Regions from separate parts of the Streptomyces sp. NPDC006368 genome, predicted to be linked through region 1. Evidence: riboswitches for the same ligand, from Rfam matches in the RefSeq annotation. Region 1 holds a riboswitch; the other holds the start of a gene.
What was found. Region 1 has a riboswitch for glycine ahead of gcvP (aminomethyl-transferring glycine dehydrogenase). Riboswitches for the same ligand answer to the same signal wherever they lie in the genome.
Positions count from the first base shown of each region.

Region 2: linked by a shared signal. The riboswitch ahead of gcvT (glycine cleavage system aminomethyltransferase GcvT) and the one ahead of gcvP (aminomethyl-transferring glycine dehydrogenase) in region 1 are both predicted to bind glycine.

Region 1 is NZ_JBEXQK010000026.1:72,416-80,028, forward strand. Features, by position in the region: gene gcvP (aminomethyl-transferring glycine dehydrogenase) at 1-2,266, opposite strand, end outside; glycine riboswitch at 2,446-2,545, opposite strand; gene ABZZ38_RS19910 (PRC-barrel domain-containing protein) at 2,659-3,024, shown strand; gene ABZZ38_RS19915 (DNA polymerase IV) at 3,012-4,604, opposite strand; gene ABZZ38_RS19920 (MerR family transcriptional regulator) at 4,694-5,305, opposite strand; gene ABZZ38_RS19925 (bifunctional nuclease family protein) at 5,526-5,999, opposite strand; gene ABZZ38_RS19930 (MerR family transcriptional regulator) at 6,064-6,816, opposite strand; gene ABZZ38_RS19935 (FHA domain-containing protein) at 6,834-7,604, opposite strand.
Region 2 is NZ_JBEXQK010000010.1:155,412-163,024, reverse strand. Features, by position in the region: gene ABZZ38_RS11370 (ABC transporter permease) at 1-224, opposite strand, end outside; gene ABZZ38_RS11365 (enhanced serine sensitivity protein SseB C-terminal domain-containing protein) at 506-1,318, opposite strand; gene ABZZ38_RS11360 (enhanced serine sensitivity protein SseB) at 1,365-2,105, opposite strand; gene ABZZ38_RS11355 (AAA family ATPase) at 2,166-2,906, opposite strand; glycine riboswitch at 3,274-3,366, shown strand; gene gcvT (glycine cleavage system aminomethyltransferase GcvT) at 3,522-4,652, shown strand; gene gcvH (glycine cleavage system protein GcvH) at 4,711-5,088, shown strand; gene glyA (serine hydroxymethyltransferase) at 5,120-6,379, shown strand; gene ABZZ38_RS11335 (L-serine ammonia-lyase) at 6,539-7,613, shown strand, end outside.

The sequences.
Region 1 (7,613 bases):
CGGCCGAGATCGGGCCGACGCCCGTGTCCGGTCCGGCGCTCGGCTGGAGCGGGTGGTTCGGCAGGTACGGGGCGAGGTGGGCGCGCACACCCACCGGACCCACGCCGGGGCCGCCGCCGCCGTGCGGGATGCAGAACGTCTTGTGCAGGTTCAGGTGCGACACGTCACCGCCGAACTCACCCGGCTTGGCGAGCCCCACCAGCGCGTTGAGGTTGGCCCCGTCGACGTACACCTGGCCGCCCGCCTCGTGTACCTGGGCGCAGATGTCGGCGACGTGCTCCTCGAACACGCCGTGGGTGGACGGGTAGGTGATCATCAGCACGGACAGTTCGTCGCGGTACTGCTCGATCTTGGCGCGCAGGTCCTCGACGTCGATCTCACCGTCGTCGGCGGTCTTGACGACCACGACCTTCATGCCGGCCATCACGGCGCTCGCGGCGTTGGTGCCGTGCGCGGACGACGGGATGAGGCAGACCGTGCGCCGCGTGTCGCCGTTGGCTCGGTGGTACGCGCGGACGGCGAGCAGACCGGCCAGCTCACCCTGCGAGCCGGCGTTGGGCTGGATCGACACCTTGTCGTAGCCGGTGACCTCGGCGAGACGCTCCTCCAGCTCACGGATCAGCGTCAGATAGCCCTGCGCCTGGTCCGCCGGCGCGAAGGGATGCATCTGCCCGAACTCCGGCCAGGTGACCGGTTCCATCTCCGTGGTCGCGTTCAGCTTCATGGTGCAGGAGCCGAGCGGGATCATGCCGCGGTCCAGCGCGTAGTCGCGGTCGGCCAGCTTGCGCAGGTAGCGCAGCATCGCGGTCTCGGAGCGGTGGGAGTGGAAGACCGGGTGGGTGAGGTAGCCGTCGGTGCGCAGCAGCGCCTCGGGCAGCCCGTCCGCCGCCTCGGCGTCCAGCGCCTCGATGTCGCCGCGCACGCCGAAGGCGTCCCACACGGCGGCGAGCTGGGCGCGGCCGGTGGTCTCGTCGCAGGCCACGGACACGTGGTCGGCGTCGACGAGGCGCAGGTTGACCCCGTTCTCGCGGGCGGCGGCGACGGCCTCGGCCGCCTTGCCCGGCACCCGGACGGTCACGGTGTCGAAGAAGGAGCCGTGGACGACCTCGACGCCGCCGGCGCGCAGACCCTCGGCGAGGATCACCGCGTACCGGTGGACGCGCCGGGCGATCTGCCTCAGCCCGTCGGGGCCGTGGTAGACGGCGTACATGCCGGCCATGACGGCCAGCAGCACCTGCGCGGTGCAGATGTTGCTGGTGGCCTTCTCGCGGCGGATGTGCTGCTCACGGGTCTGCAGCGCCAGGCGGTAGGCCTTGTTGCCGTCCGCGTCGACGGAGACGCCGACGAGCCGGCCCGGCAGGCTGCGGGCGAACGTGTCGCGCACGGCCATGTAACCGGCGTGCGGGCCGCCGAAGCCCATGGGCACGCCGAACCTCTGGGTGGTGCCCACGGCGATGTCGGCGCCGAGCTCGCCGGGCGAGGTGAGGAGGGTCAGGGCGAGCAGGTCGGCCGCGACGGTGACGATCGCGCCGAGCTCGTGGGCACGGTCGATGACCGGCTTGATGTCCCGCACCGCACCGGAGGCGCCCGGGTACTGGAGCAGCACGCCGAAGACGCCGCGCTCGGCGACCTCGGCCGGGATGCCGTCGCTCAGGTCGGCGACGACGACCTCGACGCCGGTCGGCTCGGCGCGCGTCTCGATGACGGCGATGGTCTGGGGCAGGGCGTCGGCGTCGACCAGGAACACGCCGTCCTTGACCTTGCCGACGCGGCGGGCCAGCGACATCGCCTCGGCCGCGGCGGTGCCCTCGTCGAGCAGCGAGGCGCCCGAGGTCGGCAGCCCGGTCAGGTCGGCGACCATGGTCTGGAAGTTGAGCAGCGCCTCCAGGCGGCCCTGCGAGATCTCCGGCTGGTAGGGCGTGTACGCCGTGTACCAGGCCGGGTTCTCCATGACGTTGCGCAGGATGACCGGCGGCGTGAAGGTGCCGTAGTAGCCGAGGCCGATCATCGGGGCGAGCACCTGGTTGCGGTCGGCGAGCGAGCGCAGCTCCGCGAGGACCTCCGCCTCGGTACGCGCGTCGGGCAGTGCGAGCGCCTCGGCACTCTTGATCACATCCGGCACGGCGGCGGCGGTCAGCTCGTCGAGCGAGCCGTAACCGACCTGCGCGAGCATCTTGGCACGGGCCTCGGCGTCAGGCCCGATGTGCCGCTGCTCGAAGGGGATGCCCTGCTCAAGCTCGGTGAGCGGAGTACGGTTGGCGGTCATCTACGGAGGCCTCCTGGTCGTCACGACCTGCGAGGGGCACCATGGCGCGGGTGCCCGGACGGCCTCCCCCTCTGTCATCTCAACCTGAGAGCTTCACCGGACCGCCCGCGGGGCAGCCCGGCTTTCACCGTCGGTGAGAGCGGATGCCGTCCGACGCCCGCCCTGCTTTCCAGAGTGACCTCATCCGCGCGGTACCGGGTGCCTGAGAGATTCCGGGGAGGATTTGCTCCTTCGGCGCCTCCGGAAGGTTTCTCCGGAGGACTCTCCCGCGCGGGGTCAACAGCCGTCTGCCAGCCTACCAGCGAGGTCGTGGCCCGATCCCTCGAGTGGCCGACGTCACCGATGTGCACTTTCGTAGTGGTGTAGCGCAGTTGCGACCAGTTGGAGGGATCGTGCAGAGCGATATCGATCCGCGGAGCCTGATCGGCCGTAAAGCCTTCGACCGCAACGGCCACAAAATCGGCACCGTCGACGAGGTGTACCTGGACGATGCCACGGGCGTACCCGAGTGGGCCGCCGTACGCACCGGTCTGTTCGGCCGGGACGCCTTCGTCCCCCTGGACCCGAGCACGCTCGACGACGAGGGCCTGCACGTGCCGTACGAACGCTCCCTGATCAAGGGCGCGCCGGACTTCGGCGTCGGCCGCCATCTCTCCCCCGAGCAGGAGCTGCAGCTCTACCACCACTACGACCTGGACCTCCCCGCCCCTCCGGCCGCCGACCGCGACTTCGGCAGGATCGCCGGTCAGGACGACTGACCGCCGGCCACCGCCGGCACCGGTCCGGCGCCCGGCACCAGCGGCAGCGGATCCGACGGCTCCAGATCCGGGTCCTCCGTACGGAAGGTCCGCACCCGCCCCGGCGCCGTCGAACCCGGCTCCTCGAACCGCACGGTCACCCGCCCCACCCCGCTGCCCTGCACCCACCCCGGCCCGTACTCCCGGTGACGCACGTCCTGCCCGGCGAGCCAGCGCCGCGGCTCCCCGGCGTCCTCCCCGGAAACGCCCACCCGCCCGGTGCCGTCCGGGCCGACCGGCCCGGACGACGCGTCGACCGAGGCCGCGCCGCCCACCGCCGGTCCCGTCCCCCCGGCCCCGCGCCCTCCCGGGACAGCACCCTCCTCCCCCCGTCCACCCGCCGGCGCCCGCGGCCCGCCGACGCCCTCCGGAGCGGGTACGGCGCCCGACTCCCCCGACCCCGACGGCTCCGGCCCCGCCGACAGGGCGCCCTCCGCCCGGTCCCGGCCCGCCGCGTCCCGTCCGGAGGCCGCGGCCTGGGCGAACAGGTCCTCCTGCGTGTAGTCCGCCAGCCCCGTCACACCGACGCCCAGCAGCCGTACGCCGCCCGTGGTGTCGACCGCCTCCAGCAGCCGGGCCGCGGCCTCCCGGACCACCACCGGGTCGTCCGTCGGCCCGCGCAGGGTCTCGGACCGGGTCAGCGTCGAGAAGTCGAAGCGCCGCACCTTCAGCACCACCGTGCGGCCCGACCGCCCGGCGCTCCGCAGCCTCCGCACGCACCGGTCCGCCAGGCGCTCCACCTCCAGGCGCACGCGTACACGGTCGTGCAGGTCCACGTCGAAGGTGTCCTCCACCGAGACGGACTTGGCGTCCCGCTCCGCCACCACGGGACGGTCGTCGTGCCCCAGCGCCATTCTGTACAGCGATATCCCGTGCGCCTTGCCCAGCAGCCGTACGAGCTCGTCCTCGCCCGCCTCCGCGAGGTCCGCCACCGTCGTCATCCCGGCCCGCCGCAGGTGCTCGCCGGTGGCCGGGCCGACGCCCGGCAGCGTCCGCACCGACATCGGTCCGAGCAGCTCCCGCTCGGTGCCGGGCTCGATGAGTACGAGCCCGTCGGGCTTGGCCTGCTCGGACGCGATCTTCGCCAGCATCTTGGAGCCCGCCAGCCCCACCGAACCGGTCAGCCCGGTGACCGCCAGGATGTCCCCGCGCAGCCGCTCACCGGTCTCCCGAGCGGTGGCCGCGTCATGGGCCGTGCCCCCGGCCTCCAGGTCCACGAAGGCCTCGTCGAGGCTGAGCGGCTCCACCAGGGGCGACAGCCGCCCCAGCAGCTCCATGACCTGCTCGCTGACGGCCCGGTAGAGGGAGAAGCGCGGCACCAGATACGCGGCGTTCGGCGCGAGACGCCGCGCCTGCGCCATCGGCATCGCCGAGTGGACCCCGAAGCGCCTGGCCTCGTACGAGGCGGTGGCGACGACCCCGCGCGGCCCCAGACCGCCGACCACCACGGGCTTTCCGCGCAGGCTCGGCTTCGCCGCCTGCTCGGCGGCGGCGAAGAAGGCATCCATGTCCAGATGCAGAATCGTCGGCGCGGCTCTCACAACACCGATGCTGCCCTACGCCACTGACAATCGCCCGCACACCCGTGCGACGACGGGGATGTCTCGCGGGGATGTCTCCGTGGCACCCGTCAGACGGCCCTGTCGCGCCTGCGCCGTGCCAGCTCGTCCGAGGGGTTGTGCCCGATCAGCGTCTCGCCGGTGTCGACGCGCTCCCCGTGCAGCTGCGACAGCGCCGCCTCGACATCGCGCCACACCACGCCCACGGCGATTCCGAAGACGCCCTGACCGCCCTGCAGGAGGTCGACGACCTCATCGGGCGACGAGCATTCGTAGACGGTGGCGCCGTCGCTCATCAGCGTCATGCGCTCCAGATCCTGAAAGCCGCGGGCCCGCAGGTGCTGGACGGCGGTGCGGATGTTCTGCAGCGCGACCCCGGTGTCCAGGAACCGCTTCACGATCTTGAGGACGACCACGTCCCGGAAGCTGTAGAGGCGCTGCGTCCCCGACCCGTACGCCGGGCGGACGCTCGGCTCGACCAGCCCCGTACGGGCCCAGTAGTCGAGCTGTCGATAGGTGATGCCGGCCGCCGCGCACGCGGTCGGACCCCGGTAGCCGACGGTGTCGGTCGTCGGGTCGGCCACCTCTCCCTGAACGGTCGCACTCTCGTGAAGCGGATACGGCCCGCTCTGCCCCAGACTTCGTCCGGGGGTACCCCCAGTCGCACCGTCGCCGCTGTTCATCACGCCGACCCTCCGTCCTTGACCTGCCATCTCGACGGTAGGCAGTCGCCCGGGGTGCGTCAACGATCGCCACACTCGGCACGCCGAGTGATAATCACCCTGAGAGTGGTTTGCCGTGACCCGGATTCGGGAACGGCTTATCGAATGCGCCGATGAACCCTCGCGCGGACGTCAGCGCAAGGCCCGTCGACCGCCGCTCAGCCGGTCGACGGGCGCCTGCTCACTGGCTGTTGGTGCCGAAGTCCTCGGGCGAGATCTGGTCGAGGAACTCGCGGAACTTCTCCACCTCGTCCTCCTGCTCGTCCGGGATGGCGATGCCGGCGTCGTCCAGCACCCCGTCACTGCCGAAGATCGGCGTCCCGGTCCGCAGGGCGAGCGCTATGGCGTCGGACGGCCGCGCGCTCACCTCGACTCCGCTGGCGAAGACCAGCTCCGCGTAGAAGACCCCTTCCCGCAGGTCCGTGATCCGGACCTCGGTCAGCTCCTGCCCCACGGCCTCCAGCACGTCCTTGAAGAGGTCGTGGGTGAGCGGCCTGGCAGGGGCCATGCCCTGCTGGGCGAAGGCGATCGCCGTCGCCTCTCCCGGACCGATCCAGATGGGGAGGTAGCGGTCGCCTCCCACTTCACGCAGGAGCACGATCGGCTGGTTGGACGGCATTTCCACCCGGACACCGACAACATCGAGCTCGTTCACATTGCAACCCTAGGACGTGCCGGACCGGTTTGGGTAGTCGGGGCCCTCCCGGACCCCTCCGAGTTCAGTGCAACCGGACACCGAGGGCCGTCTGCACCAGCGCCGCGTGCAGCCGCACGGACAGGGCCGCCAGCTCCTTCATCGTGGCCTCCGCATGGGCTCTGGTCTGCGGATTCCGGTGCCGGCGCAGCGGCGCGACCACCTGCTCGACGAGCCCGGCCTCGCGTTCGGCGGCGGCTTTCACGGTCCTCAGGTGCCGGGGTTCCAGACCGAATCTGCCCAGATCCGCGACCAGCTTCGCGACGGTCACCGCCTCGGCGTCGTACGCGCCGTCCGCGACCGGTGTGATCAGCCCGTAGGACTCCCACTCGGCCAGCTCGTCCTCGCCGACCCCGGCGGCCGCCAGGAGCTCCGACCTGCCCACCCGGGCCGCGGTGGGCGCGTCCTGGTCCGGTTCGAAGGGGCTGCCGGCCGTCAGCTCCCGCTGCGTGCCGGAGGCGGGCGCGGGCAGCCGTACCCGCTCACCGCGGGCCAACGCGTCCAGGTGCTCACGGATCACCTTGAGCGGCAGGTAGTGATCCCGCTGCATCCGCAGGATCTGCGCGAGCCGCTCCACGTCCGCCGAACTGAACTTCCGGTACCCGGACGCGGTCCGCTGCGGCTCGACGAGCCCCTCCGCCTCCAGGAACCGGATCTTGGAGATGGTCACTTCGGGAAACTCTTCACGCAGCTGGGTGAGCACCGTCCCGATGCTCACCAGCTGATCACCCGCCCCGGCGGTGCCGTGTCCGGCACCGCCCGTCGGTGGTCGTGGCATGGGCCTCCCCTGCCGGGTCACACGCCCCGCTGGCTCGCGTAGAAGACCAGCCGGTACTTGCCGATCTGGACCTCGTCGCCGTTCGACAGCGGCACCGAGTCGATCCGCTCACGGTTCACGTACGTGCCGTTGAGGCTGCCGACGTCCGCGACCGTGAAGCTGCCGTCCGGCGACCTGCGGAACTCCACGTGGCGCCGCGACACCGTCACGTCGTCCAGGAAGATGTCGCTCTGCGGGTGACGGCCGGCCGTCGTCAGATCGGCGTCCAGCAGGAAGCGGCTGCCCGAATTCGGGCCGCGGCGCACCACGAGGAGCGCCGAGCCCAACGGCAGGGCCTCCACGGCGGCCTGCGCCTCGGGCGACAGCGACGGAAGCTGGGTCTGGCCGGTGGCCTCGGAGTCGTACGCCTCCAGACCCGAGATCGAGATGGTCGACGTCGTCTCGGACGCGCGCTCCGCGGGAACACCCGGGCGCAGCGGCGCACCGCAGTTGGAGCAGAACCGGCTCGCCTCGGCGTTTCGGTGCCCGCACCTCGTACAAACCGGCATGGGCGAGTCTCCACCCGTACTCGAGGTCGATGGTTGCCCGAAACCTATGCGGCCGGGACCGGCAGGGTCAACAGACGCGCCCTGGTGCCCGGGAACACCGCCCGGACCGGCGACCTCGTCACGGAACAGGGGGCGCTCCCCACCCTGCTCCTCATTCTGGTCATGGCGCGGCGCACGGTGCTTGGCACTGCTGCCGTCCTCGCGTGCGCTCTTGCCGAACAACTTCGCAAACAACTTCACGGGCGATTC
Region 2 (7,613 bases), on a different contig from region 1:
GGGTCGAGGCCCAGCATCGCCTGGAGCGGCCGGGAGAGCACCGCGACGAGGACGAGCAGAATGACCACCACGCCGCCCGTGACGGCCATCCTGTCCCGCTTGAAGCGGTTCCAGGCGATCCGTCCGAGTGAACGGCCTTCGATCTGCTTGGACTTGACGCCTTCAAGTACGGCCTCAGGCGGTGCTCCGGCCTGCGGTCCGGTGGTCTCCATGGGTGCGGTCATCGTCCCTCGTGCTTGCCCGTGCCGACGGTCGCCGACAGTGCTCGACAGGCCGCCCGGGTCTGCGGTGCGGTCCGTTCAGAGGGTGCGGAAATGCGTTGCACGCATGTACGACGCCCCCTGATTGGGGGGAGTCTTCAATGGGTTCACGATCACCCGCCAGACCTCACCGGGAATGTTTGCGCAACCGTGATGCGGTCCGGTGGCTTCCGTTATGCGGACGCGGTGATCGTGTCAGCGGACCAACTCCGCAGGTATGGAACCTAATCGGACACGCGGGCGCGTCAGCCGCGGGGCGGGTAGCCGTACCCCGTACCGGGCGGGCCCGGGACCATCGGCGCGGTGGCGTGCGCCTCGCGGTCGTAGAAGGGACGGGCGTTGGCCCGCAGCCACATCGCGACCGGGTCGTACTCGTCGGACATCGCGACCGTCGACACCGGCAGGCCGTCCGGGACCGCCGCGATCGACTGACGCATCATCGCCTGCACCGCGTCCACGGACGCCTGGCTCGTGTCGTACAGGTCGAGACCGATGGCGAGGTACGGCGAGCCGAGCGACGGCTGCACCCAGGCGCGGCGCAGCGAGCGGACCGCGGGGGTGCGGTGCGCGTTCTGCGTGAGCAGGGCGTAGAACTGCGGGACCTGGAGGGCCGGTTCGGACAGCTTGAGCGGCCCGGCGGGCATCCGGTCGAGTCCGGTGGCGATGCGGCGCAGGTCGGGCCAGGGGATGCCGACGCCGCCGCCCGGGGCGTGCGGGTTGAGCCAGATGCCCCAGCGGTCGGGGTAGAGGGCGCGGGCGATGTCACGGCCGGTGATGAGCTCGTGGGCGCGGTTCCAGCCGGAGACGGCGAGTTCCTGGGCGGAGGTGACGCAGGGGGCGTACCCCAGGCCGTCGACCTCCATGTTGCCGTACTGGGCGTCGGGCGAGCCGGCCCGGCCGTGCCAGAGCAGCATCCAGACCGGGCCGTCGGCGAGGGCCGCCAGCAGCGCCTCGTACGCGTCGTAGCGCCCGGGCGTCACCTGGCTCAGCAGCTGCTCGACCTGCCCGGCCGCGTGCCCGGCGGCCTGGCCGGCCGCCGCGGTGCCTTGCGCGCTCACCCTGGGTCCCGCCCCTCTTCGATCCACCGCACCAGCTTATGCGGGCTCAAGGCCGCTCGCGCTGGTAGAACGGCCGCACCTTCTCCAGCATCCAGTCGCCGACCGGGTCCTGCGCGACGTCGAGCAGGACCAGATTGACCGGCCACGGGACCTGGACGCGGCCCAGCGCCCGGCCGAGCGCGTCCATCGGTACGTTACGGTCGGCGCCCTCCCATGAGGAGAGCTGGACGCCGACGAAGAGCGTCGGGGCGTCGCCCTCGATGCTCGCGAGGGCGCGGCGGGCGCTGACCACGACGCCGGTCGCCTCGAACTCGGCGGCGGCGGCGGACAGGAAGTCCACCGGGTCCTCCTGCCAGTCCGGCTCGAACAGCCGCACCCGGGCGCCGCTCGCCGGTCCGTCCAGCGGCGTGCGGCCGGCCCGGCACAGCTCGGCGACGGCGGCCGGCGGCAGGGGCGCTCCGACGGCGCCACCGGGGTTCACGGCGATGCCGAGCTGCGGGGGCAGACCGCGGGCGAACTCGACGGCGGGCGCGACGGTGTACGCCATGTGGGCGCCCACGCACCGCAGGAACTGCTCCTGGGAGCTGAAGACGGGGACGTACGCCTGGCCGTCCAGTTCCAAGGTCGGCAGGTCGAGGTCCGGGCTGTCGGGCCCGCCGCCCTTGGGCAGGGGAACCCAGACCTGGCTGCGGCCGAGCACCTCGACGATGCGGCCCCCGGCCGCGGGGTTGCCGAGCGAGGCGGCGAGGACCTCTTCGAGCTCATTGCCCGGCCATGCGGTGTCCACTGGTGATCCCTCGTCCTTCCCCCGTGCGGTGCTCTCGACGCCAGCACCCTAACGTTCCGCTCAGCCGAAGGTGATCCGGGTCAGCGCCGCGGCCGCCGGGCGGTCCAGCAGCACGGCCGACGCGCAGCCGCCCGGCAGGACGCCCCTCTCCGCGTCCCGCACCAGCCGCCCCACCGCCCTGCGGTGCCGCGCGAAGGCGTACCCGGACACGCCGCGCCCCCGGTCCCGCTGCCCCGCGCGGGCCACCTCGGGCGTGACGTCCAGCAGGACGAGGTGCAGGGCCTTGCCGCGCCGCCGGGCCTCGCGCGCCAGCCAGCGCCGCACCCACACCTGCGTACCGCAGTCGTGGACGACCACGCTCGCGCCGGAGCGCAGGGCGTGCCACAGGCCGGCGTAGTGGGCGATCCGGGCGAGCGGGCGGTAGACGGCGTACGGCAGGAAGCGCGGCATCCGCCGCTCCCACCGCTCCCGGGCGTCCTGCGAGTCGATGCCGCGCCCGTGGGCCGTACGGGCGATCAGCGTGGACTTGCCGCTGCCGGGCAGGCCGGAGACGACCACCAGGTCGCCGGCGGCGAAGCCGAGCACGCGCGGGCAGCGCCCGTCCCGGTCCCGCAGGTCGCGCGGGACGGCGGGCGCGGCCGACCGGCCCCGCGCGGACACCGCGGCGGGCACCGCGCCGCCCCGGCCGGCGGGCCCGGCTCCGGTGACCGCGCCGGCGGCCGCTCCCGTCACGGCGCCGCTCGTCGCGCAGGCACCGCCGCCCGGACCACGCCGGGGGGACCCCCACCGCTGCAACGTCATCGCTCACTCCCCCTGCTAGGGCCCTGTCCGGCTGATCCTGCCGTGCTCGCGTGCCCTGGCGCGGTGCCCAGGGCTCCACCCGGGGACATCCCCGGGCGGCGTTGTCGTCAGTCGCCAAAGCTCCGCGGTGGCTCGTTTCTCCGCCGTGCGTCCGTCCGCACCGCGGCGACCTCGGCCGCTCGCGGCGGGCCGCTCCCTGATCCGGCCCGGCCGACCGGGCCGGACGCGGGGTTCGGCCTCTCCGACCCTTGCCCAAGAAGTGTAAAGAACGGGTAATAAGGCACAAGCGATTTGCCGAGCGGACCCCTCGTGCAATGATGTGCGCGCCGGCGCACCCACGTGCGCACACAACCGCATACCGGCCGTTTGAATCCGCGCGGGAGAGTCCCGGGTCCCGCCCGGGCGCCGAAGGAGCAAGTTCCTCCCTTGAATCTCTCAGGCCCCGTACCGCGTGGATGAGGCAGATCTGAAAAGCGGGCCGCCGTGGCGGCTCCACCCAAGGTGCAAGCCGAAGGCCCCCCGTACCCCGCGTACGTCACGGTCACGGTGAACCTCTCAGGTTCCGATGACAGATGGGGAGGACCGTCTTCGAGCCATGCCCTGGGAGCCCTATCCATGAGCACTGCCCCCCGCCTCACCGCCCTCGATGCCGTGCATCGCGCGCTGGGCGCCACCATGACCGACTTCGCGGGCTGGGACATGCCGCTGCGGTACGGCAGCGAGCGCGACGAGCACAACGCCGTGCGGACGAAGGCCGGACTGTTCGACCTCTCCCACATGGGTGAGATCACCGTCACCGGACCGCAGGCCGCGGACCTCCTGGACTTCGCGCTCGTGGGCAACATCGGCAGCGTCGGTGTCGGCCGCGCCCGCTACACGATGATCTGCCAGGAGGACGGCGGCATCCTCGACGACCTGATCGTGTACCGGCTCCAGGAGCGGGAGGCCGGGTCTTCCCACTACATGGTCGTCGCCAACGCCTCCAACGCCCAGGTGGTCCTCGACGCGCTGACCGCCCGCGCCGCCGGGTTCGACGCGGTGGTGCGCGACGACCGCGACGCGTACGCGCTGATCGCGATCCAGGGCCCCGAGTCGCCCGGCATCCTGAAGTCGCTCACCGACGCCGACCTGGACGGGCTGAAGTACTACGCCGGGCTGCCCGGCACCGTCGCCGGCGTGCCCGCGCTGATCGCCCGCACCGGCTACACGGGCGAGGACGGCTTCGAGCTGTTCGTGGAGCCGCAGCACGCCGAGAAGCTGTGGCAGGCGCTGACCGAGGCCGGCGCGCCGGCGGGCCTGATCCCCTGCGGGCTGTCCTGCCGCGACACGCTGCGCCTGGAGGCGGGCATGCCGCTGTACGGGCACGAGCTGACGACGTCCCTCACCCCCTTCGACGCGGGCCTGGGCCGGGTGGTGAAGTTCGAGAAGGAAGGCGACTTCGTGGGCCGTGCGGCCCTGGAGGCCGCCGCCGAGCGCGCCGCCACGAACCCCCCGCGCACGCTGGTCGGCCTGATCGCCCAGGGCCGCCGTGTGCCGCGCGCCGGGATGGCCGTGGTGGCGGGCGGACAGGTGATCGGCGAGGTCACCTCCGGCGCGCCGTCCCCGACACTCGGCAAGCCGATCGCCATGGCGTACGTCGACGCGGCGCACGCCGCGCCGGGCACCGAGGGCGTCGGGGTCGACATCCGCGGTACCCATGAGCCGTACGAGGTCGTGGCGCTGCCCTTCTACAAGCGCCGCAAGTGACCACCCGCACCACTCCCCCGTTCACCACCACTCCCCCGCGTACAGGAGAATCCCAGTCATGAGCAACCCCAAAGAGCTGCGCTACAGCAAGGAGCACGAGTGGCTGTCGGCCGTCGAGGACGGCGTCTCGACGGTCGGCATCACGGAGCACGCGGCGAACGCCCTCGGCGACGTCGTGTACGTCCAGCTCCCGGCGGTCGGCGACACGGTGACCGCGGGCGAGACCTGTGGTGAGCTGGAGTCGACCAAGTCCGTCAGCGACCTGTACTCCCCGGTGACCGGTGAGGTCGTCGAGGCGAACCAGGACGTGGTGGACGACCCGTCGCTGGTGAACACCGCTCCCTTCGAGGGCGGCTGGCTCTTCAAGGTACGCGTGAGCGAGGAGCCGGAGGACCTGCTCTCCGCCGACGAGTACACCGAGTTCTCCGGCTCCTAGGCCGCAGGCCCCCAGGCTAAGGATCTTCCCGATGTCGCTTCTGAACACCCCTCTCCATGAGCTGGACCCGGATGTCGCCGCCGCCGTCGACGCCGAGCTCCACCGCCAGCAGTCCACCCTCGAGATGATCGCGTCGGAGAACTTCGCTCCGGTCGCGGTCATGGAGGCCCAGGGCTCGGTCCTCACCAACAAGTACGCCGAGGGCTACCCCGGCCGCCGGTACTACGGCGGCTGCGAGCACGTCGACGTGGTCGAGCAGATCGCCATCGACCGCATCAAGGCCCTCTTCGGCGCCGAGCACGCCAACGTGCAGCCGCACTCCGGCGCGCAGGCCAACGCCGCCGCGATGTTCGCGCTGATCAAGCCGGGTGACACGATCATGGGTCTGGACCTGGCCCACGGTGGTCACCTGACCCACGGCATGAAGATCAACTTCTCCGGCAAGCTGTACAACGTGGTCGCGTACCACGTCGACGACGCCACCGGCCAGGTCGACATGGCCGAGGTCGAGCGGCTCGCCAAGGAGACCAAGCCGAAGCTGATCGTGGCCGGCTGGTCCGCCTACCCGCGTCAGCTCGACTTCGCCGCCTTCCGCCGTATCGCGGACGAGGTCGGCGCGTACCTCATGGTCGACATGGCGCACTTCGCGGGCCTGGTCGCGGCCGGGCTGCACCCCTCCCCCGTGCCGCACGCCCATGTGGTCACCACCACGACGCACAAGACCCTGGGCGGCCCGCGCGGCGGTGTGATCCTGTCGACGGCCGAGCTCGCCAAGAAGATCAACTCCGCGGTCTTCCCGGGCCAGCAGGGCGGCCCGCTGGAGCACGTGATCGCCGCCAAGGCCGTGGCCTTCAAGGTCGCCGCGACCGAGGAGTTCAAGGAGCGCCAGCAGCGCACCCTGGACGGCGCCCGCATCCTGGCCGAGCGTCTCGTCCGGGCGGACGTCACCGAGCACGGCGTCTCGGTCCTGTCCGGCGGCACCGACGTGCACCTGGTCCTGGTCGACCTGCGCAACAGCGAGCTGGACGGCCAGCAGGCCGAGGACCGCCTCCACGAGGTCGGCATCACGGTCAACCGCAACGCCATCCCGAACGACCCCCGGCCCCCGATGGTCACCTCGGGCCTGCGGATCGGCACCCCGGCCCTGGCCACCCGCGGCTTCCAGGCCGAGGACTTCACCGAGGTCGCCGACATCATCGCCGAGGCGCTGAAGCCGTCGTACGACGCCGACGCCCTCAAGGCCCGGGTCGCGACTCTCGCCGCGAAGCACCCGCTTTACCCTGGTCTGTAGCCCTTACCGGGTTACGTAGGTAACAGACTGAAATGCGGGGCACCGCGCACACTGGACAGTGAGTGCGGTGCCCCGCCCCTTGCCCCGCCTTTGCCCCACCCCGCGTTGCCCCTGCACCACCCCGGCAGACAGCGACGTCTTCCCCTCAAGGAGTCCCCCGTGGCCATCTCGGTCTTCGACCTGTTCTCGATCGGCATCGGCCCGTCCAGCTCCCACACGGTCGGCCCGATGCGGGCGGCCGGGATGTTCGCCCGCCGGCTGAAGAACGAGGGTCTGCTGGCCCACACCGCCTCGATACGGGCCGAGCTCTACGGCTCGCTGGGCGCCACCGGCCACGGCCACGGCACCCCCAAGGCCGTCCTCCTCGGCCTGGAGGGCAACTCGCCCCGCACGGTCGACGTCGAGACCGCCGACGAGCAGGTCGAGCGGATCAAGGCGGACCGGCGCATCAACCTGCTGGGCGCGCACGAGATCGGCTTCGACTTCGACGAGGACCTGGTCCTGCACCGCCGCAAGGCGCTGCCGTACCACGCCAACGGCATGACCCTGTGGGCGTACGACGCCGCGGGCGCGGCCCTGCTGGAGAAGACGTACTACTCGGTCGGCGGCGGTTTCGTCGTGGACGAGGACGCGGTCGGCGAGGACCGCATCAAGCTGGACGACACCGTGCTGAAGTACCCCTTCCGCACCGGTGACGAGTTGCTGCGCCTGGCGAAGGAGACCGGCCTGTCGATCTCCGCGATGATGCTGGAGAACGAGAAGGCCTGGCGCACCGAGGAGGAGATCCGCGAGGGTCTGCTGGAGATCTGGCGCGTGATGCGGGCGTGCGTGGACCGCGGCATGTCCCGCGAGGGCATCCTGCCCGGCGGCCTGAAGGTCCGCCGCCGCGCCGCGAACACCGCGCGCAAGCTGCGCTCCGAGGGGGACGCGCAGGCCCTCTCCATGGAGTGGATCACGCTGTACGCCATGGCCGTGAACGAGGAGAACGCCGCGGGCGGCCGGGTCGTCACCGCCCCGACGAACGGCGCCGCGGGCATCATCCCGGCGGTCCTGCACTACTACATGAACTTCGTTCCCGGCGCGGACGAGGACGGTGTGGTCCGCTTCCTGCTGGCCGCCGGCGCGATCGGCATGCTCTTCAAGGAGAACGCCTCCATCTCCGGCGCCGAGGTCGGCTGCCAGGGCGAGGTCGGCTCCGCCTGCTCGATGGCGGCCGGCGCGCTCGCCGAGGTGC